DNA from 4 places in the Pseudomonas sp. 1928-m genome. Region 1 is predicted to be linked to each of the others. Evidence: predicted binding sites of a transcription regulator. Region 1 holds the regulator's gene; each other region holds the start of a gene.

Evidence for each region. Region 1 encodes FliA, which starts transcription of late flagellar genes. Its sites were predicted from a motif close to CTAAAGTTTNNNNNNNNNNNGCCGNTAA; they were not measured.
Region 2: flgM (flagellar biosynthesis anti-sigma factor FlgM) is a predicted target of FliA. The motif match lies at 5,970-5,997, and genes of this name have one in related genera.
Region 3: P3C18_RS09995 (methyl-accepting chemotaxis protein) is a predicted target of FliA. The motif match lies at 2,712-2,739, and genes of this name have one in related genera.
Region 4: P3C18_RS04680 (methyl-accepting chemotaxis protein) is a predicted target of FliA. The motif match lies at 5,937-5,964, and genes of this name have one in related genera.

What each region holds. Positions count from the first base shown of each region.
Region 1 covers NZ_JARIXO010000006.1:74,328-81,385, forward strand. The annotation lists gene flhF (flagellar biosynthesis protein FlhF) at 1-735, shown strand, start outside; gene fleN (flagellar synthesis regulator FleN) at 813-1,643, shown strand; gene fliA (RNA polymerase sigma factor FliA) at 1,640-2,386, shown strand; gene P3C18_RS17230 (chemotaxis response regulator CheY) at 2,484-2,858, shown strand; gene P3C18_RS17235 (protein phosphatase CheZ) at 2,878-3,666, shown strand; gene P3C18_RS17240 (chemotaxis protein CheA) at 3,678-5,891, shown strand; gene P3C18_RS17245 (chemotaxis response regulator protein-glutamate methylesterase) at 5,935-7,050, shown strand; gene P3C18_RS17250 (flagellar motor protein) at 7,050-7,058, shown strand, end outside.
Region 2 covers NZ_JARIXO010000001.1:1,595,300-1,603,205, reverse strand. The annotation lists gene P3C18_RS07215 (transglycosylase domain-containing protein) at 88-3,171, shown strand; gene cheR (protein-glutamate O-methyltransferase CheR) at 3,243-4,070, opposite strand; gene P3C18_RS07205 (chemotaxis protein CheV) at 4,115-5,047, opposite strand; gene flgA (flagellar basal body P-ring formation chaperone FlgA) at 5,121-5,879, shown strand; gene flgM (flagellar biosynthesis anti-sigma factor FlgM) at 6,037-6,381, shown strand; gene flgN (flagellar export chaperone FlgN) at 6,466-6,933, shown strand; gene P3C18_RS07185 (flagellar brake protein) at 7,015-7,764, shown strand; gene P3C18_RS07180 (TIGR04282 family arsenosugar biosynthesis glycosyltransferase) at 7,761-7,906, opposite strand, start outside.
Region 3 covers NZ_JARIXO010000002.1:101,480-109,385, reverse strand. The annotation lists gene P3C18_RS10000 (SOS response-associated peptidase) at 1-458, shown strand, start outside; gene P3C18_RS09995 (methyl-accepting chemotaxis protein) at 526-2,676, opposite strand; gene P3C18_RS09990 (M48 family metallopeptidase) at 2,845-3,657, shown strand; gene P3C18_RS09985 (ketosteroid isomerase-related protein) at 3,712-4,155, opposite strand; gene P3C18_RS09980 (TMEM165/GDT1 family protein) at 4,261-4,845, opposite strand; yybP-ykoY riboswitch at 4,922-5,053, opposite strand; gene P3C18_RS09975 (class I SAM-dependent methyltransferase) at 5,090-6,088, opposite strand; gene P3C18_RS09970 (2-hydroxyacid dehydrogenase) at 6,117-7,082, opposite strand; gene P3C18_RS09965 (LysE family transporter) at 7,165-7,794, shown strand.
Region 4 covers NZ_JARIXO010000001.1:1,048,981-1,056,886, forward strand. The annotation lists gene nadC (carboxylating nicotinate-nucleotide diphosphorylase) at 1-442, opposite strand, end outside; gene P3C18_RS04660 (DUF1631 domain-containing protein) at 806-3,121, shown strand; gene ampD (1,6-anhydro-N-acetylmuramyl-L-alanine amidase AmpD) at 3,433-3,996, shown strand; gene ampE (regulatory signaling modulator protein AmpE) at 3,993-4,829, shown strand; gene P3C18_RS04675 (ROK family protein) at 5,036-5,929, opposite strand; gene P3C18_RS04680 (methyl-accepting chemotaxis protein) at 6,149-7,906, shown strand, end outside.

The DNA of each region.
Region 1 (7,058 bases):
GCCTGGCGCATGCTGCTGGCGCATCTGGCTCACGCAATCAAAACGCCGAAGCAGGAACCGATGGAAGAGGGCGGTGTAATCGCCCTGGTGGGCCCGGCGGGCATGGGCAAGACCACCACCCTGGCCAAGCTGGCGGCGCGTTACGTGCTCAAGTACGGCGCGCAGCATATTGCCTTGGTCAGTCTGGACAGCTACCGCATTGGTGCTCAAGAACAACTCAAGACTCTGGGGCGCATTCTCAATGTCCCGGTAACTCTGGTTGATCCGGGTCAGTCGCTGACCCAGGCCCTGGCTCCGCTGGCGCGCAAGCGTGTGGTGCTGATCGACACTGCCGGCCTGCCAGCCAACGACCCAGCCCTGCGTATGCAGCTGGAAACCCTGGCCAGCCGTGGCGTCAATGCAAAAAATTATCTGGTAATGGCCGCTACCAGCCAGGGCCAAGTGCTGAAAGCCGCCTACCATAGTTATAAGCGCTGCGGCTTGTCTGGCTGCATCCTGACCAAGGCGGATGAAGCCACCAGCCTGGGTGAGGTTTTAGGACTGGCTATTAGCCAGCGTCTACCGGTAGCCTATCTCACTGATGGGCCACGCATTCCCGATGACTTGCAGATTCCCCGCAGTCATCAACTGGTTAGCCGGGCCGTAGGGCTGCAGGCGACCCAGGATCCAAGCGAGGATACGATGGCGGAGATGTTTGCCGGCCTTTACCAGCAACCCGCACGACGCGTCAGTTAAGCGTCAGGCTGTTGGAATTGAACCGCGCTTAGCCGGCCAAGTGGCTCCAGTCGAAGTTAGACAAGGTGTGTAGAAATATGGGTATGCATCCCGTACAGGTGATTGCGGTGACCGGCGGCAAAGGTGGCGTCGGTAAGACCAACGTCTCGGTGAACCTGGCGTTGGCCCTGGCTGATCTCGGCCGTCGGGTGATGTTGATGGACGCCGACCTGGGCTTGGCCAACGTCGATGTGCTGCTTGGCCTGAGCGCCAAACGCACCCTGGAAGACGTTATCAGCGGCGAATGTGAGCTGCGCGATGTACTGCTGCAGGGGCCGGGGGGCATTCGTATCGTGCCGGCGGCGTCTGGCATTCAGAGCATGGTGCAGCTGTCACCCATGCAGCATGCCGGGCTGATTCAGGCATTCAGCGATATCAGTGACAACCTCGATGTGCTGATCATCGACACCGCTGCCGGTATCGGTGATGGCGTGGTCAGCTTCGTGCGCGCCGCCCAGGAAGTGCTGGTGGTGGTGTGTGATGAACCGACTTCGATTACCGACGCCTACGCGCTGATCAAATTGCTCAACCGCGACCACGGCATGAATCGTTTCCGTGTATTGGCCAATATGGCCCACAGCCCGCAGGAAGGTCGCAACCTCTTTGCTAAGCTGACTAAAGTCACCGACCGTTTTCTCGACGTTGCCCTGCAGTACGTAGGCGCCGTGCCGTATGACGAGTCAGTGCGCAAGGCCGTGCAGAAGCAGCGCGCGGTCTACGAAGCCTTCCCGCGCTCGAAGTGCGCGCTGGCGTTCAAGGCGATAGCCCAGAAAGTCGACGCCTGGCCGTTACCGGCCAACCCGCGCGGTCATTTGGAGTTTTTCGTTGAGCGTCTGGTGCAGCAACCGATCGCGGACACGGCCATATGACAGCAGCCTCTGGACTTCGTATGTATAGCAAGGCGCAGGCGCAGGATTCCCAGCACCAGTTGATCGAGCGCTACGCGCCCCTGGTCAAACGCATTGCCTATCACCTGCTGGCCCGTCTACCGGCCAATGTGCAGGTAGACGATCTGATTCAGGCCGGGATGATCGGCCTGCTCGAAGCGTCAAAAAAATACGACTCCAGTAAAGGCGCCAGTTTCGAGACATTCGCCGGCATTCGCATTCGCGGTTCGATGCTTGATGAGGTGCGCAAAGGTGACTGGGCACCCCGCTCAGTGCATCGCAATAGCCGCATGGTCAGCGACGCAATTCGAAAAATTGAGGCCAGAACCGGCAGAGACGCTAAAGATCAAGAGGTTGCGGCCGAACTCCAATTGAGTCTCGAGGATTACTACGGCATTCTTGGCGACACTTTAGGCAGCCGCCTGTTCAGTTTCGACGACCTGTTGCAGGACGGTGAACACGGTGGGTTGGGTGAAGACGCTGGCAGCAACCACCTCGAACCTTCTCGTGATCTGGAAGATGAACGCTTTCAGGCGGCCCTGGCAGATGCCATTGCCAACCTGCCGGAGCGCGAGCGCCTGGTGTTAGCGCTATATTACGATGAAGAATTGAATCTTAAAGAGATCGGCGAGGTGTTGGGGGTTAGCGAATCACGTGTAAGCCAACTACACAGTCAGTGTGCCGCTCGTTTACGCGCTCGTCTGGGCGAGTGGCGCGCACATTGAGTTGCATTCGCTAACGCTGGGCCGGTTTCACGATTAAAAGCGCATACAGGTTGCTGGGTGCGTTTGGGACTGTACGGAGGTCGACTTGGACAAGAACATGAAAATCCTCATCGTTGATGACTTTTCAACGATGCGACGGATCATCAAGAACCTCCTGCGTGACTTGGGGTTCACCAACACAGCGGAAGCCGATGATGGCGTCACCGCGCTGCCCATGCTGCAGAGCGGCAGTTTCGATTTTCTGGTGACTGACTGGAACATGCCCGGCATGACGGGTATCGACCTGCTACGCGCGGTGCGTGCCGATGAGCGCCTGAAAACCCTGCCGGTGTTGATGGTTACCGCAGAAGCCAAGCGCGATCAGATCATCGAAGCAGCCCAGGCTGGGGTTAACGGTTACGTAGTCAAACCGTTCACTGCCCAGGTACTGAAAGAGAAGATTGAAAAGATCTTCGAGCGGGTCAACGGCTGATGTTTGCCATGAGGGTGCTATGGAACATAAAGATTCCGTTCAGGGTGACCTTGAGTCGTCCCTGAAACACAACGCTCGCCAACTGGTAGACAGCCTGGAACAAGGCAACTTTGGTGAAGCGGTACAGCTGATACATGAGCTCAACAAGGCGCGTGATCGCGGCCTGTATCACGAGGTCGGCAAGCTGACCCGTGAGCTGCATAACGCCATTGTCAATTTCCAGCTCGACCCTCGCGTGCCGCATGCCACTGAGGTCTCGCAAATCACCGATGCCACCGAGCGGCTGAATTACGTGGTGACGATGACCGAGAAAGCGGCCAACCGCACCATGGATCTGGTTGAGCAGAGCGCACCACTGGTTAATGACCTCAGTGATGAGGCGCAAAGCCTGAGCGCTGACTGGGGGCGCTTTATGCGCCGCGAGATGAGCGCCGATGGTTTCCGTGAACTGGCCAAGCGCGTTGAGCTGTTTTTGGCGCGCAGCGAGCGTGACGGCGCCAAGATATCTGGTCACCTCAACGATATTCTCTTGGCTCAGGACTACCAGGATCTGACCGGGCAGGTGATCAAGCGTGTAACCCAGTTGGTGACCGAGGTTGAAAGTAATCTGCTGAAACTGGTGCTGATGGCCAGTCAGGTGGATCAATTTGCTGGCATTGAGCACAACCATGAGTTGCTCCGCGCCGAACAAGAAAAACAAAAAGAGCCTTCGCATGGTGAAGGTCCGCAGATTCATGCCGATAAGCGTGAAGACGTCGCATCCAATCAGGATGATGTCGACGACCTGCTTTCCAGCCTGGGATTTTAGGAGCACGTCTTATGAGCTTCGGCGCCGATGAAGAAATCCTCCAGGACTTCCTGGTAGAGGCCGGCGAGATTCTTGAACTACTGTCCGAACAGCTCGTTGAGCTGGAAAGTCGCCCGGACGACATGAATCTGCTCAACGCTATTTTTCGCGGGTTTCATACCGTCAAAGGTGGTGCCGGTTTTCTCCAGCTCAACGAGCTGGTGGAATGCTGCCATATCGCAGAAAACGTCTTCGACATCCTGCGTAAGGGTGAGCGGCGCGTCGACTCCGCGTTGATGGATGTGGTGCTGGAAGCACTGGATGCCGTCAACAGCATGTTTACCGAAGTACGTGAGCGTACTGATCTGACTCCCGCTACCCCTGAGCTGCTTGCCGCCTTGGCACGCCTGGCTGAGCCAGCAGGTGCAGAGGAAGTCGCGCCAGTTGAAGCGCAGGCTGAGCCCGAGCCTGAAATCGAGATTGCAGAGGCCGCTGGCGATATCACCGACAGTGAATTTGAGCAGTTGCTGGGCTCCTTGGACGAGTCTCCGGCGCAAGCTCCCAGTGCTGCCAGCAGCGATGAAATTACCGATGATGAATTTGAATCCTTGCTCGATCAGCTGCACGGCAAGGGGCAGTTTGTAGCTCCTGACGTTGCTGTTGCACCCGCCGCGCCAGTTGCTGCTGCGCCAGCGGCAACAGCCGCGGCCGGTGATGAGATCACTGATGATGAGTTCGAATCGCTGCTCGATCAGTTGCATGGCAAAGGCCAGTTTGTCCCGCCTGCTGTATCTGCGCCTGCCGCACCTGCGGCCAAAGCTGAGCCTGCTGCCGCGCCGAGCGGTGATATCACCGACGATGAGTTCGAAGCACTGCTTGATCAACTGCATGGCAAAGGCAAGTTTGTCGAGCCTGAAGCGATCAAGCCCGTTGCGCCAGCTCCGGCTGCCAAACCTGCTGAACCTGCCAAGGCCGCCGCTAAACCCGCTGCAAAACCTGCTGCCAAGGCGGAACCGGCCAAGGCACCTGCTGCTCCGGCTGCCGCACCTGCAGCCGAGAAGGCTGCGCCACCTAGCGAGGCGGAAACCACTGTGCGGGTTGATACCGCGCGGCTGGATGAAATCATGAACATGGTCGGCGAACTGGTGCTGGTGCGGAACCGCCTGGTGCGTCTGGGTGCCAGTAGTGGTGATGAAGCCATGTCCAAGGCAGTGTCCAACCTGGATGTGGTAACGGCTGATCTGCAAACGGCGGTGATGAAAACCCGCATGCAGCCGATCAAGAAGGTCTTCGGGCGCTTCCCGCGTCTGGTCCGCGATCTGGCGCGCAACCTGAAAAAAGAGATCAACCTGGAGCTGGTCGGTGAAGAAACCGACCTCGACAAGAACCTGGTTGAAGCCCTGGCCGATCCATTGGTCCACTTGGTGCGTAACGCGGTCGACCACGGCATTGAAACCCCGGAAGAGCGCGAAGCCTCGGGCAAGCCACGCGGCGGCAAGGTGATCCTGTCCGCCGAGCAGGAGGGCGACCATATCCTGCTGTCGATCTCCGATGACGGTAAAGGTATGGATGCCGATCAGCTGCGTGCCAAGGCCGTGGAGAAAGGTCTGCTGGATAAGGACGCTGCCGACCGCCTCAATGAATTCGAATGCTACAACCTGATCTTCGCGCCGGGCTTTTCGACCAAGACCGAGATTTCCGATGTGTCCGGTCGCGGTGTGGGCATGGACGTGGTGAAAACCAAGATTTCCCAGCTCAATGGCACGGTCAACGTGTTTTCGGTCAAGGGCCAGGGCTCGAAGATCGTCATTAAGGTGCCGCTGACCCTGGCGATCATGCCGACGCTGATGGTGATGCTGGCCAATCAGGCGTTCGCCTTCCCGCTGGTCAACGTCAACGAGATTTTCCACCTGGATTTGTCGCGAACCAATGTGGTCGACGGCCAGGAAGTGGTGATCGTGCGCGATAAGGCTTTGCCGCTGTTTTACCTCAAGCGCTGGTTGATCGGCAGTGCTGCTCATGTGGAGCAGGGCGAGGGCCATGTGGTGATTCTCACCGTTGGCAGCCAGCGCATCGGTTTCGTGGTCGATCAACTGGTCGGTCAGGAAGAAGTGGTGATCAAGCCGCTGGGCAAAATGCTGCAGGGCACTCCAGGCATGTCGGGCGCGACCATCACCGGTGATGGACGTATTGCCCTGATTCTTGACGTGCCGAGCATGCTTAAACGTTACGCCCGGCGTATCTGATTGTTAGCGGCGCAGCTATCTGTCGCGCCGTTTAGGAGTGTTTATGGCTGTTAAGGTGTTGGTGGTTGATGACTCCGGCTTTTTTCGTCGGCGTGTGTCGGAAATTCTTTCAGCCGATCCGAATATTCAGGTGATCGGCACAGCCACTAACGGCCGTGAAGCCATCGAGCAGGCACAAGCGCTCAAGCCCGATGTGATTACCATGGATTACGAGATGCCGATGATGGATGGCATCACGGCCGTGCGTAACATCATGCAGCGCTGTCCGACGCCGGTGCTGATGTTCTCTTCGCTGACTCATGAAGGCGCGCGCGTTACGCTGGATGCGCTGGAAGCCGGTGCGGTGGATTTCCTGCCGAAGAATTTCGAGGATATTTCGCGCAATCCAGAGCGGGTCAAGCAGCTGCTCTGCGAGAAAATTCATACCATTGCCCGCAGTAACCGCCGTAGCCTGAGCCCGCCTCCCGTGGCAGCGCCTAGCACGACACCTGCAGCGCAAACCAAGCCAGGGGCACGCCCTGTAACCACCACCAGCACGCCGGGTCGTCCAGCTGCGGCTCCCGCGCCGGCTGTTGTCAGTGCCGCGCCTAAGCGTAAATCCTACAAGCTGGTTGCGATTGGCACCTCGACAGGTGGGCCGGTGGCGCTGCAGCGTGTGCTGACCCAGTTGCCGGCTACTTTTCCGGCGCCGATCGTGCTGATCCAGCATATGCCGGCCGCCTTCACCAAGGCCTTTGCCGAGCGCCTCGACAAACTGTGCCGTATCAGTGTCAAGGAAGCCGAGGACGGTGATGTATTGCGCCCCGGCCTGGCGCTGCTGGCGCCTGGCGGTAAGCAGATGATGGTCGACGCCCGCGGTGTGGTGAAAATCCTTCCCGGTGATGAGCGCCTGAACTACAAGCCTTGCGTCGATATCACCTTCGGCTCGGTGGCCAAGTCCTATGGTGACAAGGTGCTGGCGGTGGTGCTGACCGGCATGGGCGCGGACGGTCGTGAAGGTGCACGCCTGCTCAAGCAGGGTGGCAGCCAGGTGTGGGCGCAGGATGAAGCCAGCTGCGTGATTTACGGCATGCCCATGGCCATCGTCAAAGCCAACCTGGCCGACGCCATCTACCCGCTGGATGATATTGGCAGGCACCTGGCGGAGACCTGCATTTAATGGATGTA
Region 2 (7,906 bases), on a different contig from region 1:
CAGCTGAGAGGAACTCAGTGTTCAAGCCCGCTGATGTTATTCAGCAACCTGTCAAACCTATGGATGAGTACATCAGGCTAAATGAATATGGGCGCACCTTGGCAACTCGACATCACCACCCTGCCGGCCGGCGAACAACCCAGCCCCCGCAAGCGCACCAGTAAATTGAAGGTCACCTTCTGGCTGCTTGTGCTATTGCTGGGCATCGCCGCCGGCTTTTGGCTTGTCGAGGAAGCACGCACCTCGCGCTTTCAGGCCCAGGAACTCAGCCGCTACGCGCAAACCCTCAGTTACCGGGTCAAGCCAGGCCCCAGCCCGTCGATCATCTACCCCAAGGAAGGGCCCTTCGATAAACGCCAGGGCTACACCTACCTGCCCTTGATGCTGGAGCGCCTCGATCAACGCGGCTTTACCGTGCAGCAACAGGCGCAGTTCTCCCCCGCCCTGCTCGACTACGCTCAGCGCGGCCTGTTTGTACCCTACCCGGAGAAGATCCAGAGCGGCCTGCGCATCAGTGACTGCAGCGGTACGCCCTTCTATGAGTTCCGCTACCCACAACAGCGCTACCCAAGCTTCAACACCATCCCGCCGCTGGTGGCCGGCAGCCTGCTGTTTATCGAAAACCGCAAGTTGCTTGATCCTGAACACCCCCTGGCCAACCCGGCAGTGGACTGGCCACGCTTTGTCATGGCGGCCATTTCCCAGGTCGGCAAGCTGCTGGATATGCAAGACCAGTCTGCAGGCGGCAGCACCCTGGCCACCCAGCTGGAGAAATACCGCCACTCCCCGGACGGCCTGACGTTATCGGGTACGGAGAAACTGCGGCAGATGCTCTCCGCCAGTGTGCGCGCCTACCAGAGCGGGCCGCAGACATTGGCCGCGCGGGAAAATATCGTGCGCGACTACCTCAACAGCGTGCCGCTCTCCGCCGCCCCCGGGCATGGCGAGGTGCATGGCCTGGCCGATGGTCTGCGCATCTGGTTCGGCGCGGACTTCGCCCGGGTCAATCTGCTGCTCGACCCAGCGCGCTCGCCAGATGCCAGCCTGGCCGAGCGCGGCTTGGCGCTGCGTCAGGTGCTGGCCCTGATGATTGCCCAGCGGCGCCCGTCCTATTACCTGGCCCAGGGTCGCAATGACCTGGCTGAACTGACCGATAGCCATATCCGCCTGCTGGCTGGCGGCGGCCTGATTGACGCTGCGCTGCGTGATGCGGCGCTAAACCAACAACTCAGCTACCGCGACTGGGCCCTGGAGCCCAATCTGCAGCCGGTGGACAGCAACAAGGGCATCAGCGTCTCGCGAGCGCGACTGTCAGCCATGCTCAATATGCCGCTGTATGACCTGGATCGCCTCGACCTGAGCGCCACCAGCACGCTGAACAACGAGCTGCAGCAAGCCGCCAGCCACTACTTGCAGCAATTGGCCGATCCGGAGTTCGCCGGGCAGATCGGTCTGTTTGGCGAACGCTTGCTGTCGCCGGAAAAAACCGCCGACGTGCGCTACAGCTTCACCCTGTTCGAGCGCACCAGTAACGGCAGCGTGGTGCGGGTGCAGACCGATAGCACCGACCAGCCGTTTGACATCAACGAAGGCAGCAAGCTGGAACTGGGCTCCACCGCCAAGCTCAGGGTGCTGGCCACCTATCTGGAAATCATCGCCGAACTGCACCAGCGCCACGCGGGGCAGAGCCCCAGCGAATTGCGCGCAGTCAGCGCCGAGGACAACCTCACCCGCTGGGCCATCGGTTACCTGCAGAGCACCCCCAACGCCAGCCTGTCGGCCATGCTGGATGCCGCGCTGGAGCGCAAATATTCCGCCAGCCCTGGCGAGCGTTTCTTCACCGGCGGCGGCATTCACACCTTCAACAACTTCCGCCGTGAAGATAACCAGCGCATTGCCAGCATGCGAGAAGCCCTGCGCGAGTCGCTGAATCTGCCGTTTATCCGCCTGATGCGCGACCTGGTGCGCTACAGCACTTATCAGGGCCCAAACAACAGCGCCGAGCTGCTCAAGGACGACAAGGACCCGCGCCGCCAAGCCTATCTGCAAGACTTCGCCGACCGCGAAGGCACCACCTTTCTGCTGCGTTTCTGGCGTAAATACCAGGGCCAGCCCGAACAACAGCGCCTGGACACCTTCCTCAACGGTTTGCGCCACACCTCGGTGCGCCTTGCCGCCGTGCACCGCTACCTGATGCCACATAGCGATGAAGCCAGCTTCGCCGCCTTCCTGCGCAAATACCTGCCCCAGGAAAAACTCAGCGATAAACGCATTAGCGAGCTGTATAAAAACTACGGTCCCGGCGCCTACAACCTGCCGGATCAGGGCTATATCGCCCGCGTCCATCCGCTTGAACTGTGGCTGTTGGGCTACCTGATCGAACAACCACAAGCCACCTTCAGCAATGCGGTGGCCGCCAGCCAGGACGAACGTCAGGAAGTCTACGGCTGGCTGTTCCGCAGCAGGCACAAGAGCGCCCGCGACAGCCGCATCCGCATCATGCTGGAGGTGGAGGCCTTCCTCGATATTCACCGGCGCTGGCAAAACCTCGGCTATCCCTTCGCCCATCTGGTGCCGTCGCTGGCCACCGCCATTGGCAGCTCCGGTGATCGCCCTGCGGCGCTGGCCGAGCTGGTCGGAATTATCCAGAACGACGGTATTCGGCAACCCACCGCACGCATCGACAGTCTGCATTTTGCCGCCGATACGCCCTACGACACCCTGGTGGTACGCGAACATACCGAGGGCAAGCGGGTGATGGCCTCGGAAGTCGCAGCGGCGCTGCGCAGTGCCCTCGCCGATGTGGTTGAGGCCGGCACCGCGCGGCGCTTGCTGGGCAGCTTTACCCAGGCTGACGGCCAACCGCTCAAGGTCGGCGGCAAAACCGGCACCGGCGATAACCGCATCGAAACCGTCGGCGCCGGTGGCCGGGTACTCAGCTCGCGGGCGATGAACCGCACCGCAACCTTTGTCTTCTACCTCGGCCCACGCCACTACGGCACCCTTACCGCTTTCGTCCCTGGCCGCGCCGCAGAAAGCTTCCGTTTCACCTCAGCGCTGCCGGTGCAGGTACTCAAAGGCATGGCGCCGATTCTGCTGCCCTACCTTGAGCCGGATACCCACAGCCAATGTCTGCCGCCTACGCCTGCGGTTCAGGCCAGAACCTTGTAGGGTCGAAATAAAAACTGCCCGCAATAAAAACGGGAGGCCTGTGGCCTCCCGTTTTTTCAACCCTGCGACTATTACTTGGCCTTGTAGATGATCCCTGGGCTGCACTGCACCATCTGGTAGTGGTTAGGCAGGCCATTGAGCGCTTCAGAAGCGCCGAGGAACAAATAGCCGCCCGGCTTCAACATCGCATGAATGCGCGTGAGGATGTCCTTCTTCACTTCAGCCGAGAAGTAGATCAGCACGTTACGGCAGAACACCACATCGAATTTGCCCAGGCTGGCATAACTGTCCAGCAGGTTTAGCGGGCGGAACTCAATGCGGCTACGAATCGCCGGTTTGACCACCCAGCGCCCCGGTCCCTTGGGGTCGAAATAGCGCTGCAGACGCTCCTGGGAAAGCCCGCGGCCCATCGCCAGACTGTCGTACTCACCGGATTTGCAATTGATCAGCATGGTCGGCGAGAGGTCGGTGGCAACAATCTGCAAACCGCCCTTGAGCTGACCGATATTGGTCTTCTCGAACTCATCGATGGTCATCGACAGCGAGTAGGGTTCCTGCCCGGAGGAGCAAGCGGCCGACCAGATGCGCAGACGCTGACCCGGGCTGGCCTTGATCATCTCCGGCAGCACGCGGTTTTTCAGCACCTCGAACGGATAGGTGTCGCGAAACCACAGGGTTTCGTTGGTGGTCATGGCATCGACCACCTGCTCGCGCAAACCACTGCGTGGCTGACTCTGCATGCGCTGCACCAGCTCACCCAGAGTCTTGATGCTGTTCTGCTCCATCAACTTGTTGAGCCGACTGGAAACCAGATACTGCTTGTTGGTGCCAAGCAGGATGCCGCAGGCTTTTTCCAGGAAAGTCCGGAACTGCTCGAAATCCAAATTACCTGTAGACACTCGCGAGGCCTCGACAAACATATGATTCACTGAGGGCCAGGCCCTCAGTCCCCTGCCGCGATATTGATGCGGTCAGCTACTCGTGCCGCCAGGTCATCCGGGCGAAACTTGGCGAGAAAATCATCCGCACCCACCTTCTTCACCATGGCCTGGTTGAACACGCCAGATAACGAAGTATGCAGGATGATGTGCAGCTTTTGCATGCGCGGATCGGCGCGGATCTCAGCGGTCAACGTATAACCATCCATTTCCGGCATTTCGATGTCGGAAATCAGCATCAAAAACTCCTCGGCAGGATTTTTGCCTTCTTCGACCATCGCCTTCAGATAATCCAGTGCCTGACGCCCATCATTCAGCGCCACCACCTCCACGCCGACAGTCTCCAGGCAACGGGTTACCTGCTTACGCGCCACCGATGAATCGTCGCAGGTCAGCACACGTTTGCTTACCGCACGCGCCTGGGTCTCGGCATTCAGTACGCCTTCAGAAATAACTTCCGATGTTGGCGCCACCTCGGCCAGAATTTTCTCGACATCGATGATCTCGACCATCTTGTCGTCCAGGTGGGTGACCGCCGTCAGGTAATGGTCACGCCCGGTGCCCTTGGGTGGCGGATGAATCGACTCCCAGTTCATGTTGACGATGCGCTCGACCGAGTGCACCAGAAAGCCCTGAACCTTGGTGTTGTATTCAGTGATGATGACGAAGCTGTTGTCGATATTAGCCAGCGGCGCGCTGCCGGTAGCCATGGACAAATCGAGAATCGGGATAGTACCGCCACGGATATTGGCGACACCGCGAACGACCGGACTGGATTTCGGCATGATGGTGAGCTTCGGGCATTGCAGCACCTCTTTCACCTTGAATACGTTAATCCCATACAGCTGGTTGCTGTTCAGACGAAACAGCAACAACTCCAAACGATTCTGTCCAACCAACTGAGTTCGCTGGTTAACCGAATCCATCACACCGGCCATACCCAAACTCCTTATTTGAGTAACAGATTGCTGTCAGCGTAGCAGGCGGCACGCGCCTTGCTATCCAACCCATATGAACACTGAAACGACAACTAACCGACACTCACTGGCAAAATGCCGCTACTGGCTGGCAGTTGTACCCGCTTTGCTGGCACTCGGCTATAGCGCCTTGGCAACAGCCAACGCCACGCGGCCTGAACAACTTATCGGCGCTGGCGAAGTTTTTCTTGAGCAAGCGGTGAGCGATTATTTACAGCGTAGCAACATCGCTGGCCGCCATGAGATTCAAATCAACCGACTCGACCCCCGCCTGCGCCTGCCGCTGTGCCCGCAGCCGTTGACTACCACCCTGGAAAGCCCTGCCGAGCCGATTGGCCGTGTGACCCTGCGCGTACGCTGTGACGGTGATGCACCCTGGACAGTTTTTGTGCCTGGGCAAGTGCGCCTGTACCGCGAAGTGGTGATCGCCAGTCGCCCGCTGAAACGCGACAATCTGCTGACGGACATGGATGTGGTGTTAGCCGAACGGGATGTTGGCCTGCTCAATCAGGGGTATCTCACAGCCCTTAAGCAGGCAATCGGTAAAAAATTGACGCGACCACTGTTGCCCGATCAGGTGCTTGCGCCGATTCATGTGCAAGCGGCCGAGGCCATACGCAAAGGTGATCAGGTAGTGATCAGCGCCCGCAGCGGTGGTATTAGCGTGCGTATGCCGGGCGAAGCCTTGTCGGACGGCACGATTGGCAAGCAGATCAGCGTGCGTAACCAACGCTCCAATCGGGTGATCCGGGCTCGTGTAGTTGGGCCTGGACAGGTTGAAGTGGCGATGTAGGCATGATTCTTGTTTTAACTTTGTGCACTTGGTGAGCTGACGATTATCCACACTGTGTTTAGACTGTTACCTGACGCACACTTTTTTGCCCTAAAGTTTTTCAGGGCAATGCCGACAAGCTAGGCAAGCGTCCAAACACTGTTCGAGGTTTTGCATCATGGTCATTGACATCAACCGGCTCAACAATGCCGCATCGCCAGCCAATTCGGGGCGGGCCGGCAGTGCGCAGGCAGGTGGCCAGAACGAAGCCATCGGCGGTAAACAACCTGGCAACGTACCCAGCCCCGCCGAGCAGGCGCAGCAAGCCGGCAAAAGCGGCGAGTCGGTACAGCTGAGCCGCGAGGCCCAACAGTTGCAAAAAGTCAGCGAAAAGCTGCGCGATCAGCCGACCGTCAATAAAGAACGCGTCGCCCAGCTCAAGCAGGCGATCGAAGACGGCAGTTATCAAGTCGATAGCCAGCGCGTTGCCAGCAAACTGCTTAATTTCGAATCCCAGCGCTAGTCACCGGGCTACGCTGGGGTAATTGGCCGCCCAATAGACACTGCACGCACACCCTGCAGCGTCTGTTACCCCGAAGAGCCCGCAATGCACGACACCAGCCTGCTTGAACTGTTCACCAACGATATCGGCACCGCCGAGCAGTTGCTTGAATTGATCGACACCGAATTCCAAGCCCTCAGTGACCGCGACCTCCCCCGCCTGCAAAGCATCCTGACGGAAAAACTGCCGCTACTAACCCTGCTCGACCAGCACGGCAAAGAGCGCAGCCAACTGCTTACCAACCTCAACCTCAGCCCCGACCGCACCGGCCTGCAAGCGCTTGCCGCACAGTCCACCCAAGGCGAACTGCTGCTTGAGCGCGGCGATCAACTCAACGCCCTGCTGGAACGCTGCCAAACGGCCAACCTGCGTAATGGCCGGCTGATTCGCTCCAGCCAGGCCTCGGCCAACAGCATGCTCGGCATTCTGCGTGGCAACGAGACGCCGAGCCTCTATGACAGCCGCGGCAGTGCCGCTAGAATCGGCCAGCAGCGCCCGCTCAGCCAGGCCTGAAACCTATAAAAGGCACAGGGGACATACTGTCACATTGCCAGTATGCTAGTGCCATAGCATTTGCTCGGAGAGTTATGGACCGTGTCCAGTCCTTTTAGCCAGGAAGATGGCCCGCAGCCACCCAAGGTGCTCAAGGCACCGGTGGAAATAGTTGCCAACCTGCGCCAACTGCAACAAAACCATGACCCGCTGATCATCACCTTCCACGAACGCAACCAACGCTTTCAGAGCTACGTGATCGAGGTTGATCGCGACAAGAACCTGTTGATTCTCGATGAGTTGGTGCCAAACGATGGTGAACGCTACCTGGCCAACGGCGAGGCGTTCAATGTCGAAGCCTTCCATGAAGGTGTGCGCGTAGCCTGGAAATGCGAACAGAATGTGCGCATCACCGAGCACGAAGGCGCGCGCTGTTACTTCAGCCCGATGCCACTTGAGGTGACCTACCATCAACGGCGCAGCGCCTTCCGCGCCCCGCTCAAGCAGACTGAACTGATCAAAGTCGAACTGGCCGGCGATAAACTACGCACAGCCATACCTGGGCATTTGCTGGATATCTCTGCCACCGGCTGCAAATTGCGCTTTCCCGGCAATATCAGCAGCAGCCTGCAGGCCGGTCAGGTCTATGAGCGCTTTACTGCACGCTTTCCTTTCGGCGCCATGACCACCGCCATTGAAATGCGTCATGTGCAGTACGAAGAGAAGGTCGACACCACCTTTGTCGGTGCACGCTTCCACCGCATCAATGGTCAGGAGCAGCGTCTGGTCGAACGTTTCGTCTACCAGTTGCAGCGTGAAGCACGCCGCTTCGAGAGTGACGGACTGTTCTAGATCAAGATATCCAGTGCCGCCAGGCGCGATAAATCCTCAGGCCGATCAACATCCCACAACGCGGGCAGCAGTGCCGGACGCCAGTCCAGCTGCTGCAGGCGTTGCAGGGTCATCTCGAAGACCCGTTCGGTGCCCCACGGCA
Region 3 (7,906 bases), on a different contig from region 1:
GGCTGACCCCGCCCTGGTTGACTGACCTGACCAAGACCCCGGCCCAAGCGCGGGCGGAAACCCTGGCCGAGCAGCCGATGTTTCGGGAGGCGTTTCGCCTGCGTCGCGGCCTGCTGCCTGCTAACGGCTTTTATGAATGGCGCGGCACCGCGCGCAAGCGCCCGTATTGGCTCACCGGTGAGACGACACCGCTGTATTTCGCCGCCTTGTGGGAGGCTTATCCGGTAGAGGGTTGTGTTTACCTGAGCGCGGCGGTGGTGACTCAGGCGGCGGCCAGCCAGCGCCGCCCGCTGATTCTCGATGAAGCCGGGCAGGCCGCCTGGTTGGCTGCCGATACTCCGGCGGCCGAGTTGCAGGCCTTGTTGGCGAGCCCGCAACCGGCGTTGCGCGAGCGGGTGCTGGCCAACCTGATCAATGATCCCAAGCTCGATGCCCCTGAGTGCCTGACGCCGGCCTAGGCCATTAACAGGGCGCAAGAAAAAGGGCGGACTGTTATGGCAGTCCGCCCTTTTTGTTGCAGCCAGATCAGACCCTGAACTGGTTGATCAGCCGACGCTGCTGTTCGGCCAGCTTGGTCAGTTCGGCACTGGCCTGGCTGGCTTCGTCGGCGCCGCCGGCCACTTCATTGGCCACCTGGCCGATATTGGTGACGTTGCGGTTGATGTCTTCGGCCACCGCGCTTTGTTCTTCGGCGGCGCTGGCGATCTGCGTGTTCATGTCGTTGATCACCGATACCGCCTGAGTGATCGATTCCAGCGCCTCGGCGGCTTGGCTGGCCTGTTGCACGCTGACCTCGGTCTTGCCCTGACTGTCCTCCATCACCTTGACCACGTCGCGCGTGCCCTGTTGCAGCTGCTGGATCATGGTCTGGATTTCTTCGGTGGCCTTCTGGGTTTTCTGCGCCAGGTTGCGCACCTCGTCGGCCACCACGGCAAAACCACGGCCCTGTTCCCCAGCGCGGGCGGCCTCGATGGCAGCGTTGAGCGCGAGCAGGTTGGTTTGCTCGGCAATCCCGCGAATGGCTACCAGGATGGCATTGATGTTCTCGCTGTCCTTGGCCAGGGTTTGCACCACGGTGACCGCGCGACCAATTTCCTGCGCCAGGGCGGCAATCGCCTCGGCGGTGTGCTGCACCGTCTGCTTGCCCTGATTGGCCGCGCGATCCGCATGGTTGGCGGCCTCGGCGGCATGGGTGGCGTTGCGTGCCACGTCCTGAGCGGTGGCGGTCATTTCATGCACGGCGGTGGCGACCAGTTCGATCTCCGCCAGCTGTTTCTGCACACCGGTGTTGGTGCGGATGGCGATGTCAGCGGTGTGCTCGGAGGAGTCGCTGACCTTCTGCACCGAGCTGACCACCTGGGTAATCATGCTTTGCAGTTTGCCGAGGAAGGTATTGAAGCCCTTGGCGATATCGCCAAGTTCGTCGCTGCGGTTCACCTCCAGGCGGCGGGTCAGATCACCCTCGCCCTGAGCGATGTCGTCAAGCATGCTCACCATCTGCTTCAGTGGCTTGGCGATACCGCGGCTGACCAGCCAGATCACCAGTAGGCCTAGCGCGGCAATCAGCAGGCCGACCAGGGTCATATTCAGGGTGTCAGCTTGCCGCTGATTGGTGAGGTCACCATGCAATTGCTGCAATTCGGCCATTACGGTGTCGAGCGGCAAGACCAGCATCAGGGTCCAGCGCGCGTCGGTGTCACCTATGCCGAAGGAGAGGAACAGCTCGATATGGCTCTCGGCTGGATTAGCCTCGTGGTGGATGTCGTAGATGATCTGCCCAGGTTGCAACTGCTTGAGGTTTTCCAGCTCGTTGGCATCCAGCAGTTCGGTGGCAGGGCTGCCCAGTTTGTCTGGTGCCTGGGTGGATGCCACCAGGCGGCCGTGGCTTGAGATCAGCGCCATTTCACCTGCGCCGTCGTACAGCTGATTGTCTGCGTTGACCAGCAGGTCCTGGATAAAGTTGACGCCCAGATCGGCGCCGACCATGCCCTTGAAGGTGCCGTCGATAAGAATTGGGCTGACGAACGACGCCAGCATCACCATCTTGCCGCCCATTTCATAAGGCGCCGGGTCGATCACGCAGGCCTTCTTCGCATCGCGTGGGCATAGGTAATACTCGCCAGCGCGTACGCCGGTGGGTAGCGGCTTCTCGTTCTCCAGGTCGGTCAGTAGCTCCTGGGCCAGGCTGCCGTCATCGTTGCGGTACCACCAGGGAATAAAGCGGCCGCTTTCGTTAACCGCCGGATTGCCGATGCCAGCGTAGATGGCGTCGCTGTCATCCAGGCCGTTGACGGCCCAGCCGATATAGGAGCCAAGCAATTTAGGGTGTTGCACCAGGATTTCGCGGGCCAGGTTGTTGAGCTCTTCGCGGCTCATGGAGAGCATGGCACTGCCGTCCTCACTCTTCAGGCCAAGTAGACGGCTGGTGTTGGCCAGCTCGGCGGTGATCATCAACGGGTATTCCAACTCGGCCTGGATCTGCAGCGTCTGTGTGTACGCCAGAGCGCTCAGGCGTTGTTTGATCACCTGCTCAAGCAGGCCCTGGGTGCGCGCCTGGGTCAGTTCCTGGCTGCGGCCGCTGGCGTACAGTGCATAGAGAATCAGGGCTACGACGATGGCCAGGATGCTGGCCCCGGCGAGAGTGGCAATGGTGGTCTGGATCGAGCGAAATTTCATGGAAGCTCCACACAGGAAAGAGTTGCCGTGACTGCTTATCGGCCGCCGGGGAGAAAATCCTTAATCGCCTGTCTAACTAAAGATTGCTTACGGGCATTGAGCAAGCTTGTAGTTGTCCGTCGCTGCTCAGCCGCCTAGGATGTCGCAGTTTTCATAAGGAGTATTAACATGGCCAAATTGTTACCCCTCGCCGCGTTGAGCACGGCCCTGTTGCTGGCGGGATGCCAGGCGGTGAACACCACCAGCGGCGGCGCCGTAGGTGTTGAGCGCAAGCAGTACATGTTCAGCATGCTCTCGACCCAAGAGGTCAATCAGATGTATGCGCAGTCTTATCAGCAGACCCTCGGCGAGGCGTCCAGCAAGGGCGTGCTGGATAAAACCAGCAATAACGCCAAACGCCTGCGCACCATTGCCGATCGCCTGATCAAGCATGCCCCGCTGTTCCGTCCGGATTCGGCGCAGTGGCAGTGGGAGGTCAACCTGATCAAGAGCCCTGAGCTGAATGCCAACTGCGGCCCAGGCGGCAAGATCATTTTCTACAGCGGGATCATCGAAAAGCTGAAGCTCACCGACGATGAGATCGCCGCGATCATGGGCCACGAAATGGCCCACGCCCTGCGCGAGCACAGCCGTGAAGCGATGTCCAAGGCCTATGGTGTCGAGTTGGCGAAACAAGGCGCGGGTGCCTTGCTCGGTCTGGGCTCCGACAGCTTGGCGCTGGCCGATGCAGCCGTGCAGTACGGCATGATGTTGCCGAACAGCCGTGGCAATGAGAACGAGGCTGATCTGATCGGCCTGGAACTGGCCGCCCGTGGCGGCTACAACCCTAATGCCGCAGTCAGCCTGTGGCAGAAAATGGCCGCCGCCAGCGAAGGTGCACCGCCTGAGTTTATGAGCACCCACCCCTCGTCGAGCAGCCGAATCGCTTCTCTGCAGGCGGCGATTCCCAAGGTGATGCCGTTGTATGAACAGGCGCGCTAAAGCGCGGTAAACAAAAAGCCCCCGATTGGGGGCTTTTTGTTGAGCGTGATTTGTTCAGGGCAATGCCTTGGCAGCAAAGGGCTGGGTGGCCAGGCCCAGTTGCGAGCGGAAGCTTTCCATGTCGAACATGGTGCAGATTTCCTGAATTTCATTGCTTGGGGTAATGGTCCAGAAGGCCATGGCCGAAATGCTCAGTACCTTGTCGCTGGGCGGGTAGCCGAGCGCGGGCTTCTGGATGGTGCCGATCAGGGTGCTCCAGGTAACGACCTTGTTGCCCTCAGCGATGCATTCTTCGACCACCACCTGCAGGTCCGGCATGGCGTGACGGATGTCCTGCACCATCTGGGCAAATGCCGGGCTGGTCAGCGGCCTGCCGATAAACGAGCTCTTGTAGAGAAAGTCTTTGCTATGCAGCTGCTCGGCAAGGGCTGTGCGGCCTTTGTTCCACGACAGGTCGATATGGTGGCGTACCAGCTTTTTCCGATCATCCAGTGACATAGGTGTCTCCCTGACGGCTGAGTGGGCAGGATGTTGCGCACTGTAGCAGCCGTCTGGAAGCCGGTGTATTGGCCGAAACGCCAGTGTCCTGGCGTCAACTTGATGTCAAATCAGCCCGCTGAACTTCAGTGCTTGGTACCCCGCATACACGGCCAGTGCGGCAAAGGCGCAGGCGGCCAGGCGGCGAATTAGCGTCAGTGGCAAGCGTTCAGCCGCAAAATTACCCACCAGTACCACTGGTACGTTGGCGATCAGCATGCCCAGGGTGGTGCCGATCACCACCAGGATAAAGTGCGGGTATTGCGCGGCCAGCATCACCGTAGCGACCTGGGTCTTGTCGCCCATTTCTGCAAGGAAGAAGGCAATCAAGGTCGTCAGGAACGGCCCGTAGCGCTTGAACTTGGAGCTTTCATCGTCATCCAGTTTGTCCGGGATCAACGTCCACAGCGCTACGGCAACAAAGCTGGCGGCGAGCGTCCAGCTCAAGGTGGCGGGGGAGAAGAAGCTGGCAACCCAGTTGCCAATCGCGCCGGCGGCGAAATGGTTGGCCAGGGTGGCGACCACAATGCCGCAGATGATCGGCCAGGGTTTGCGAAAGCGTGCAGCCAGCAATAGCGCGAGCAGCTGCGTCTTGTCGCCGATTTCGGCCAAGGCCACGATAAAGGTGGGGACAAACAGGGATTCGAGCATCAGGCTTTCCTAAAGGGGCGGGTCGACATTGCTATGACACGTACAGCCTTCCCGCCCCGGGTAAGGTGTGCGTGTCATAGGTCTTGTCAAACCGCAGGCCTCTCTAAGAGGGCCTTGGGTCGCACGCGCCATGCTCTGTTGAGCAAGTATGTTGACGCGTGCCGGGCGAGCTGGCGCTCGCGGGAGACTACTCCCCTAGGACGCGCGCATTCTGCCCGCGCATCCGTGATAGGGCAAGTCCCGTTTAGCCTTTGCTGGCGCGGTAGATGCGAAAGCCTTTGGCGTCGGCCAGGGTCTGGCAGGCGCCGAGGTGCTGTTCGATCAGCGGCGGGTATTTGAGAAAGCTGTTGGCGACCAGGCGCAGTTCACCTTTGCTGGCCAAGTGCTGGCTGGCTTGGCGCAGCAGGTGCTCGGTGGCCTGGTAGTGGGTATGTACGCCCTGGTGAAAGGGCGGGTTGCTGAGGATCGCGCTCAGACCGGTGGGCGCGGCATCGATGCCGTCGCCATTGATGACCTCAGCCTGCAAGCCATTGGCCGTCAGGGTCAGGCGGCTGCTTTCGACGGCAAAGGCGTCGACATCCAGCAAGGTGATCTGGCTGTCCGGGTAGCGGCGCTTCAGCGCTGCGCCGAGCACGCCGGCCCCGCAGCCGAAATCCAGAATATGCCCGCTGGGTAAACCGTCGAGGTGTTCAAGCAATAGCGCGCTGCCTACGTCCAGGCGGCCATGGCTGAATACGCCGGGCAGGCTGAGTACCTGCAGTGGGCCGTCGGCCAGGGCTAGCTCGTAGCGTTGCGCCAGGCTGTGCAGATCCAGTGTGGCGGGGCTGTGCTCAACCCGTACCTGCCAGAGTTGACAGTGCCGTGCGCTGTCGAGCTTGCGTGAATGGCCGAAGCTCGCCAGCTGCTTGGCGGCGCGTTCAATACCGGCGCGCTTTTCACCCACGAGAAACAGCTCACGGCCATTCAGGCGCGCCGCCAGAGCATTGAGCAGGTATTCGGTCAGCTCGCGGGATTTCGGCAGAAACAGCACAGCTGCGTGCAAGTCGCGCTCGCCAGGCTGGGTGCCAAAGTGGCAGCGATTGCTGAAGCGGGCGTCCAGCAGCCCGTGCTCACCGGCATGCCAGCTCCAACCGTGGGCTTCAGGGAGTCGACCGAGCAGGTCATCCGCCGGCAAACCGGCAAGCAGCAGCGGGCCGTTGAATAGATCGGCTTGGCGCAGCAGTACTTCGCTTCGCGGGTCCATAAGCGCTCCTCGAAAAAAGTCGCGTAGCTTAGCTGACAACGCGCATAGGCGCGCCGTTGAAGAATGCCAAAGCGTTTTCACTTAGCTGGCTGACGATGCGTTGCCGCGCTTCGCGGCTGCCCCAGGCGCTGTGCGGGGTGATGATCAGTCTTGGAATATCGGCGGCGAGCAAGGGATTGCCGTCTTTTGGCGGCTCCTGAGTCAGCACGTCGGTTGCCGCGCCGCCCAGGTGGCCGGCGCGCAGCGCGTCGGCCAGGGCCTGTTCGTTGATCAGGCCGCCGCGGGCGGTATTGATCAGAAAGGCGCTGGGCTTCATCAGGCTGAGTTCGCGGGCATCGATCAGGTTCAGGGTGTCACTGTTCAGCGGGCAATGCAGGGTCAGCGCATCGACCTGGGGCAGCAACTCATCCAGTGACAGGCGGTCGGCACGGGCAGGGCGGCCGGGTAGCTGGCCGAGCAGCACGCGCATGCCAAAGGCTTCGGCGAGTTTGGCGACTGCGCCGCCCAGTTCACCATGACCGAGCAGGCCGAGGGTTTTGCCGTGCAGTTCGACGATCGGGTAATCGAGCAGGCAGAACTGCTGTGCCTGTTGCCAGTGGCCGGCGCGAACGTCGCGTTGGTAATCGGGCAGGCGGGTGGCCAGCGCCAGTAGCAACATCAGGGTGTGTTGCGCCACCGAGGGTGTGCCGTAACCCTGGCAGTTACTCACGCTGACGCCATGGGCGCGGGCGGCGGCCAGGTCAATCGGGTTGGTGCCGGTGGCGGCCACCAACACCAGCTTCAGCTCCGGGCAGGCGGCGAACACCTCGGCATTCAGCGGCACCTTGTTGCTGATCGCCACCTGCACGCCCTGCAGGCGTTCGATGGTTTGTGCCTGGGTGCTGTGTGGATACAGCTGCAGGTCAGCAAAGCAGCCGCTCAGGCTGGACAGGTCGAGGTCGCCCAGGTCGAGTGAACTGTGGTCGAGAAAGACGGCGCGGTGACTGTTACTCATCAGCTGTATCTATCCTGCGGGTTTGGGCGGGGAGTAAGGTGGCGAGCCTAACAGAATCATTTCGACGTCGCGGAGCCGCCCCATGTACTGGACCGAGTTTTTAGCTGTGGCCCTGATTCACTTGCTGGCTGTGGCCAGCCCTGGCCCGGATTTCGCGATTGTGGTGCGCGAGAGTGTCGCGCACGGGCGGCGTGCCGGCATATTCAGTGCGATTGGTGTGGGCTGTGGGATTTTTATCCATGTGGCCTATTCGCTGCTGGGGATCGGCTTGATCGTGTCGCAGTCGATTGTGCTGTTCAACGCTCTGAAGTGGCTCGCGGCGGGCTATCTGCTGTATATCGGCATCCGTGCGCTGCGGGCCAAGCCGGCCAGCCCGAGCGACGCCGAGTTGAGCCTGGGTGAGGGTGAGCGCACGCCGCGTGCGGCCTTTGTCGCCGGTTTTGTGACCAATGGCCTGAACCCCAAGGCCACGCTGTTTTTCCTGTCGCTGTTTACCGTGGTGATCAACCCGCATACGCCGCTGCCGGTGCAGGCAGGCTATGGCGTATACCTGGCGGTGGCCACGGCGCTGTGGTTTTGTATGGTCGCGCAGCTGTTCAGCCACCAGCGGGTGCGTGCCGGTTTTGCGCGCATGGGGCACTGGTTTGATCGCTTGATGGGCGCGGTGCTGGTGGGCTTGGGCGTTAAGCTGGCGTTTAGCGAGTTGCGCTGAGTCGAGCGCAGTAACAAAAACGCCCCGCATTGCGGGGCGTTTTGTTTGGAGGCAGTGCTTAGAACCTATTTTCGATCTCGCGAGCTAGAGTCCTGCAAGGCAAAAACAGGCG
Region 4 (7,906 bases), on a different contig from region 1:
TCTGCGCGAGGCGCAGGCCCGGTAGGGTTTTGCGGGTGTCGAGTAGTTTGACGGCGGTGCCTTGCACCAGATCGGCATAGTGCTGGCAGCGGGTGGCTACAGCGGAGAGTGTCTGCAGGAAGTTCAGGGCACTGCGCTCGCCGCTGAGTAGGGCGCGGGCGGGGCCTTCCAGTTCAAACAGCACCTGGTTGGGTTCGGCGCGCTGGCCGTCTTGGATATGCCAGTGCACGGCGACCCGCGGGTCGAGTTGGCGAAATACCGCATCGACCCAGGCGGTGCCGCAGATAACTGCGGACTCGCGGGTGATGACTTTGGCATGTGCTAGGCGCTCGGCGGGTATCAACTGTGCGGTGATGTCGCCACTGCCGATATCCTCTGCCAGTGCGCGGCGCACATTGGCCTCGATTTCGTTGGTGAGGTCGGCGAGGATAAGGTTAGGCATGATGAGCTCCAGTCAGCAGAATGCGCCGATTATAGGGATTGATGGCTGTTTGCGCAGTGTTTGCGGCTGTTCTCTGGCGGCGGTGGGGCTATGCTGATGGAGGTTCTTCGTTAACTCGCATGGCCGCTACGTATAGCGTGTTGCGTTGGTCATGTGCAGGTAACCGTTGGGAAGCTGTGGCGCTGCATCTGTGACGCGGGTCATGTCTGGAGGAAAAGTCAGCTTGGTATGTGCGCGCGCATCCCTATAATGGCTTTACTTTTTAGAATTGTTGACGCCAGGCCTTTGACGTTACGGATGACGCTCAGTTGATCGCTGTGCAGATCGGTTCGCCCAAGAGGGGCAGTCTGCAGGAGACTCGCAATGAAGACTGATGCGAACGTGGTTCACCTGAGTAAGGTGGCCCCTGAGCAATCGCCCACCTCGCCGGTAGGAAGACTGCCTGTGGCGCTGACAAATGTGCGTGACAAAGCGGCGCAACAGCTGAAGACGGCGTTGCAGGCGCTGTTCGACAATGCGGACGATACGCTGTTCGAGATGGCGGATCGTGCCACCAGCAATGCCGAGCAGAATGCGTTCTTCGAGGCGATGCGCGATCTGCGCTTGAAGCGCAAAAATATCGAGCGCGGCTTTCTGCAAAAGGTCTTCGAGGCCTTTGCCACCCTGAATCAATATGAAATCGGTAAGTCTGCGCCTTTGGATGCGGTATCGTTTGACACCCTGTCGCTGGTGCAGAACGACGCGTTGGAAGAGTCGGTGGCACTGGATTCGATGGTGGCCAAGGTGGTCAGCCGTGACGGTGCGGCGCTCAGCCATCTGACCACGCGCTTCAACGCCATGGTCAGCAAGAAGCTGGACGACAAAAGCAACCCTGTCGGTCCGACCAGTCTCTGCGAATTTTTCCTTGATGCCTGCAGCAGCCTGGGCGTCGAGATTCGGGTCAAGCTGATCATTCTTAAGCTGTTCGAGAAGTACGTACTCAGCGATCTCGATCAATTGTATGCCGAAGCCAATCAGGCGCTGATCGCGGCCGGAGTGTTGCCTGAACTCAAATCCGCGCCCGCGCGGCGTAATCCTTCGCGCGCCAGTGCACCGGCAGGCGGTGCTCGTCAGGATGCATCGCCGGAACTCTCGGCTGAATTTGCTGATGAGGGCGTGCAGGAGGTGTTTGGCGCGCTGCAGGAGCTGCTTTCCCAAGCGCGTGGCTCGGTGATTCCGCGGCGTAATCGCCCAGCCGATGCGATGCCAATCTCCAGCAATGACCTGATGCGGCTGCTCTCGCATATGCAGCAGCGTGCGCCCGCGCAGGTGAGTGACGATTTCGATCTGCGTGAGCAGCTAGAAGGCCTGCTGACCCGTGCCAGCGCCAAAGCCGGCAAGGCGCGGGTGGTCGGCGAGGTTGATGAGGACGTTATCAACCTGGTGTCGATGCTCTTCGAATTTATTCTCGACGACCGCACCTTGCCGGATTCGCTCAAGGCGCTGATAGGCCGCCTGCAGATCCCGATGCTGAAAGTGGCGGTGATCGATAAGACCTTCTTCAGTCGTGGCAGCCATCCGGCCCGTCGCTTGCTCAATGAAATTGCCTCTGCCGCTCTGGGTTGGGGTGAGCAGGACGATGCGCAGCGCGACAGCCTGTATCAGAAGATCGAGCAGGTGGTGCAACGCTTGCTCAATGATTTCGTCGATGACCCGGTGATCTTCTCCGAGCTACTGGCCGAGTTCCTGGCCTTCACTGGCGACGAGCGCCGCCGTAGCGAGCTGCTTGAGCAGCGCACCCGCGATGCCGAAGAAGGCAGTGCCAAGGCTGCACTGGCACGGCGTGAAGTTGAGCAGGCTCTGAATGAGCGCTTGCTCGGCAAGACCCTGCCGGAAGTGGTTGTGCGTCTGCTGCAGGAGGCTTGGAGCAAGGTGTTGATGCTGACTTGCCTGAAGCACGGCGTTGAGTCGGCGGAATGGCAGGCGGCGCTGGCGACCATGGATGATCTGGTTTGGAGTGTTGAGCTACACGAAGAGCCTGAGGCGCGCATGCGTCTGCTGGAGATGGTGCCGGGGCTGCTTAAAGCGCTGCGTGAAGGCATGGCCAGTGCGGCGTTTGATCCGTTCTCCACCGGTGAATTCTTCAGTCAGCTAGAAGCCTTGCATGTGCAGGCCTTCCAGCGCTTCAAGCGCAGCCTGCCGGAAGAAAATCCGCAGGGCGATGTGCCACCGCTTGCTGAAATCGATGAAGAGCAGCGCGCTGCGTTGGCCGAGGCCGGTATCGAGTTGCCATTGCTGGAGCTGCCAGCTGCGGAAGCGGTTGAAGAGCCGGCGATGGTCGAGGTGGTCGAAGAGATCATTCTGCTGGCGCCTGGCGAACTGCGTGCCGCTGAACCGGAAACCAGCCTGCCGGACGATGATGAGTCGCTGCTGCAGGTCGATAACCTGCGAGTCGGTAGTTGGGTCGAATTTCAGGAAGATGAAGAGCACAAGCTGCGGTGCAAGCTGGCGGCGGTGATCAAGCCAACCGGCAAGTACATCTTCGTCAACCGTACCGGTATGAAGGTGCTGGAGAAGACCCGTATGGGCCTGGCCGTGGAGTTCCGCCGCGGCGCGATTCGCCTGCTCGATGATGCGCTGCTGTTTGACCGGGCACTGGAGTCGGTGATCGGTAACCTGCGCAAGCTCAAGGGCGCTTGATCGACTCGTATTGATGCGTCACTACAACGCCGCCGGGGTATTGCCCCGGCGGCGTTTTTGCATCTGCGCCTCTGCTCGGCATTCGCCCTTGGCCTTGAGCATGGGCTGCACTTGCAGGTCGTTGAAAAGCGTAGGCGAGACAGTCGAGGCTAGGCGCTACACCAGTAACAGCCTTCGGCTGGTCAAAGCGGCGAAAAAGCGGAGTTTACAAGCTGTAAATGAGCATTTTGAGTCTGTTTTTAACGACGCCTCGGCAACGTAGGTAGTTTTTCAACAGCCTGCTAGAGTGGTGGCTCGTTCAAGGAGTCTTTATGCAGCTGGACCCTTCCAGTGGCTGGTGCGATGGCATCCAGCGCTGCCCATCGCCGAACTTCAATCAGCGGCCGCTTGGCGAAGTTTCTCTGTTGGTGATCCATAACATCAGCCTGCCGCCTGGGCAGTTCGGCACGGGCAAGGTGCAGGCGTTTTTTCAGAATCGTCTGGATGCGGACGAGCATCCTTATTTCGCCAGCATTGCCAGCTTGCAGGTGTCCGCGCATTTCTTTATCGAGCGTGATGGCGCCGTCACGCAGTTCGTCTCTTGCAATGAGCGCGCCTGGCATGCCGGAGTGTCGCGTTTTGCTGAACGGGAAAACTGTAATGATTTTTCCTTAGGTATCGAGCTTGAGGGCACCGATGATCTGCCGTTTACGGCAGCGCAGTATGCGGCGCTGATTGAACTGACCCGGCAGCTGCAGGCGGCTTACCCGGCGATCACTCTGGAGCGCATCTGTGGCCATAGCGATATCGCGCCAGGCCGCAAGACCGACCCCGGCCCGGCATTCGACTGGCAGCGTGTGCGCATGGCATTGCAGCAAGACAAGGAGCTGACATGAATTTTCTGGTGCTACTGCTGGTGCTGTGGGTCGAGAAGTTCTCGTCCTGGCGTAAGCCTATTCAACACGATGGCCTCTGGTTACGGTTGTTGACGGCTACCGAGAGCAAGCCGCAGTGGGCTGAGCGGCCCTGGCTGGCACTGGCCTTGCTGGTACTGTTGCCGTTGTTCGCTCTGGGGCTGATTCTGCTGGTACTGGAGCCCGTAGCCTATGGTTGGCTGGCGCTGCCGGTGCATCTGCTGGTGGTGATTTACAGCCTGGGTCGCGGTGATTTGCTGGCAGCACTGGGGCCGTTTCGCGACAGTTGGCGCCGTGAAGATGCCGAGGCTGCGTATCTGGTGGCGCGGCGTGATCTGGCGCTGGAGGCGGACGAAGAGGGTGAGTTGCTACAGCGCGTGCAGGGTCATCTGGTGTGGCAGGCCTACCAGAGCTTCTTTGCGGTGATCTTTTGGTATGCGTTGCTCGGCCCATTGGCGGCGCTGGCGTATCGCTTGGTCGCCCTGGCCAGCGAACATGCCACTCTGCCGGCCTTGCGTGAAGCTGCTGTGCAGGTGCGTCATGGCTTCGACTGGCTACCGGTGCGTGTGCTCGCCGCGAGCTTTGCCCTGGTAGGTAACTTCGCCGGCGTCAGCCGGACCTTGCTGCATGAGCTGCTCAGCTGGGATATCAGCGCGGCGCAGTTGGCGATCATTACTGCGCGGGCTGCAGGCGAGACGCCGGAGCCGGTGATTGGCGAGGTCGGGGTCAGCAGCCTGGACGGGCTGTGGCAGCTGTTAGTGCGCGCCGCAGTGTTCTGGTATGCGGTGTTTGCTGTTTGGACCCTGCTTATCTGAGAACCAATTTATGATCTGCTGCGCGTCGGCCCTGCCGCGTTAAAAACAGGCTGGAGCGCCAGCCCGGTCGTAATGCTCATGTACAAAAGTACAGTCGACCGCGACTCCGACCGTTCCTCGCCTGTTTTGACCAGCCGGAGGCTGTTACTAACGTAGCGCCTTGCAGGGCTCTAGCTCGCGAGATCGTAAATTGGTTCTGAAGCTGGCTATTCGTTCCACAGCCAGGCCGCGCCACGTACACCGCTGGAGTCGCCATGCTTGGCCTGTAGCAAGCGCGTGTTGACCTGATCGGAAAACACATAGCGCGGCAGCAGTGGCGCTACCTGGGAGTAGAGCGCAGTGCAGTTGGACATGCCGCCGCCTAGCACAATCACATGCGGATCAATCAGGTTGATCACCGACGCCAGGCCGCGTGCCAGTTGGTCGCAATAGCGGGCAACGGCATGTTGTGCGGCGGGATCGCCGGCTTCTGCGGCGCTCACCAGGGCGCTTGCGTCCAGGCCAAGATTGCTGCGGGCTGCCCAGCCCGGGCCACTTAGAAAGGTTTCGATGCAGTCATCCTGCCCGCAATAACAGCGTCGGCTCGGGCCGTCCTTATCGCGCCGCCAGGGCAGCGGGTTGTGCCCCCATTCGCCGGCTATGGCGTTTGGGCCGCTAAGCAGGTGCTGGCGCACGACCAGACCGCCACCGACGCCGGTGCCGAGAATTACCCCGAAAACACTCACTGCACCTGCGCCTGCACCATCACAGGCTTCTGACAGAGCAAAGCAGTCGGCGTCATTGGCCAAGCGTATGGGGCGCTGTAGGCGCTGCTCAAGATCGGCCTGCAGATCCTCGCCGATCAAGCACTGCGAGTTGGCATTCTTGATCCGCCCGTGGTCGGGGGAGCGGGTGCCGGGGATGCCGACACCGACGCTGCCGCGGCAGCCCAGTTCGCGCTCGCAATCTTCAACTAAGCTGGCAATCAGGGCGACGGTTTTCTGGTAGTCGCCCTGCGGCGTTGGGGCGCGTCGGCGCAAGACTTGCTGGCCGTTTTCCAGGGCGATTATTTCGACTTTGCTGCCACCCAGATCAATACCGAGCTTCAGTGATGTGCGCATCATTAACCTTAAGTTACAGAGGTTGGAGTCGATAAGAGGTATACATGGCGCCATGCTCGACCGTTATTTTGTGACATTGATCACATTAATCTGCCCGTATTTACCCCGTTGATGCAAATGCCACAGGTCGAGCAGCAAGGGACATACAAGCCGCCGTTTGAGATTCTGCACGGCCGTTTTGTAACCCTACACAACAATAAATAGAACTGGAGACGTCCTGTGAAGACCGTGTTGTATCCGGCCATCGCGCTAATGAATCGCCTCAGCTTCGGCATGAAATTCAGTCTGATCAGTGTTCTGTTCTTTCTGCCCATGCTGGTCACCAACTTCTACCTGGTGCGTGACTCCTACCGGCAGTTCATCAGTACCCAGGCGGCTCTCGAGAGCATTGATCTGCTCGGCGAAAGTCTGACGCTACGGCGCAACCTCGAGGATTTCGTCGACCTCACCGAGGTCAACGCGATGATCGGTCAGTCCGGTCAGGCGGGTGATCTTGAAGCGCGCCTGGTCAAGCTGCAAGGCGGCATCAGCGAAGCATTGCAGGGCATGGCCGCGGTAGTGCGCGAGCCTGAGCAGATCGAAGAATTCAACAGCAAGCGCGATGAGCTGATTGCCGAGCTGGCTGCGGTGCAGGCTGAGACCTCGCTGCAGGGCAAGATCGCCCTGGCCGAAAAGCTGCTGGGCAGCTCTCAGGTGTTTATCAAGCTGGTTGCCAGCCAGGCCGGCCTGAGCCAGGACCGTCAGGGCGCCGTGCGGCAGATGATTGAGTTGGTGACGGTGGATACGCCCAAGGTCACCGCGGTACTCAGTGAAGGCCGTGCCATTGGTTCCTACTCGCTGGCCCAGGGTTTTCTCAATTCTTCGGCCAGTACCAAATTTGATGAGCTGCTGCTGGAGCTGGAAAAGCTGCATGCCGAATATGGCCTGAATCTGCAGGCATCGCTCAACAGCAGCGCGCAGGCCCGTACTGAGCTGGCCAGTCTGGCTGCAAACAGCCTGGAGACGCTGAAAACCAGTACTACGGTCTTCGAGGATCAGGTGGTAGTCGCCGATTCGCTGGATACGCCCTGGGCGCAGTTCTACGCGGATGTCAGCGGCGCCATGGAGCAGACCTACCAGCTCAATGATGCGGTGCTGGTGTTCCTCGACAAGCAGCTGCAGGTGCGTCTGGAGGAAAACCGTACGCAGATGGTGCTGCTGGTCGCGGCTCTGGTGGTGGTGTTCCTGCTGATCGTCTACCTCTACGGCGGCTTCTATGTGTCGATCCGCACTACCCTGAAAAAACTCGGTCAGGTGATGAACCAGGTGGCGGCCGGCGATATGACCGTCAGCTTCAAGGCGCAGAGCCAGGATGAGTTGGGTGAGCTGGGCCAGGTGTTCAATGAAACGGTGAGCAAGATCCACCAGTTGATCGAGCGCGTGGGCCAGACGGTGGTTGAGGTTGAGCGCCAGGCGGACCGTGTGCAGCAGGTCTCAGGTGAGAGTAACCAGGCGGTTGCCGGCCAGCGTGGGCAGATCGACTTGATTGCCACCGCAATGAATCAGATGTCAGCCACCGCTCAGGAAGTGGCGCATAGCGCTGCCGCTGCGGTGGGCAGCGCGCAGAGCGTGAATGATGAAACGGTCAGTGGCCGTGCGCTGGTCGAGTCCCAGGTTGGCAGCATTCAGCGCCTGGCTGGGGAAATCGACCAGTCGGTTGCAGTGATCAACAAACTGGCCAGCGATAGCGCGTCGATCAGCCAGGTGCTGGACGTGATCAAGGGCATCGCCGAGCAGACCAACCTGCTCGCACTCAACGCGGCCATCGAAGCTGCGCGTGCCGGTGAGCAGGGGCGCGGCTTTGCCGTGGTGGCCGACGAGGTGCGTAACCTGGCCAAGCGCACTCAGCAGTCCACCGAGCAAATCGAGTCGATGATTGCCAAGCTGCAAAGCGGCGTCGGCGCGGCGGTCAAGGCGATGAATGCCAGCCACCAGATG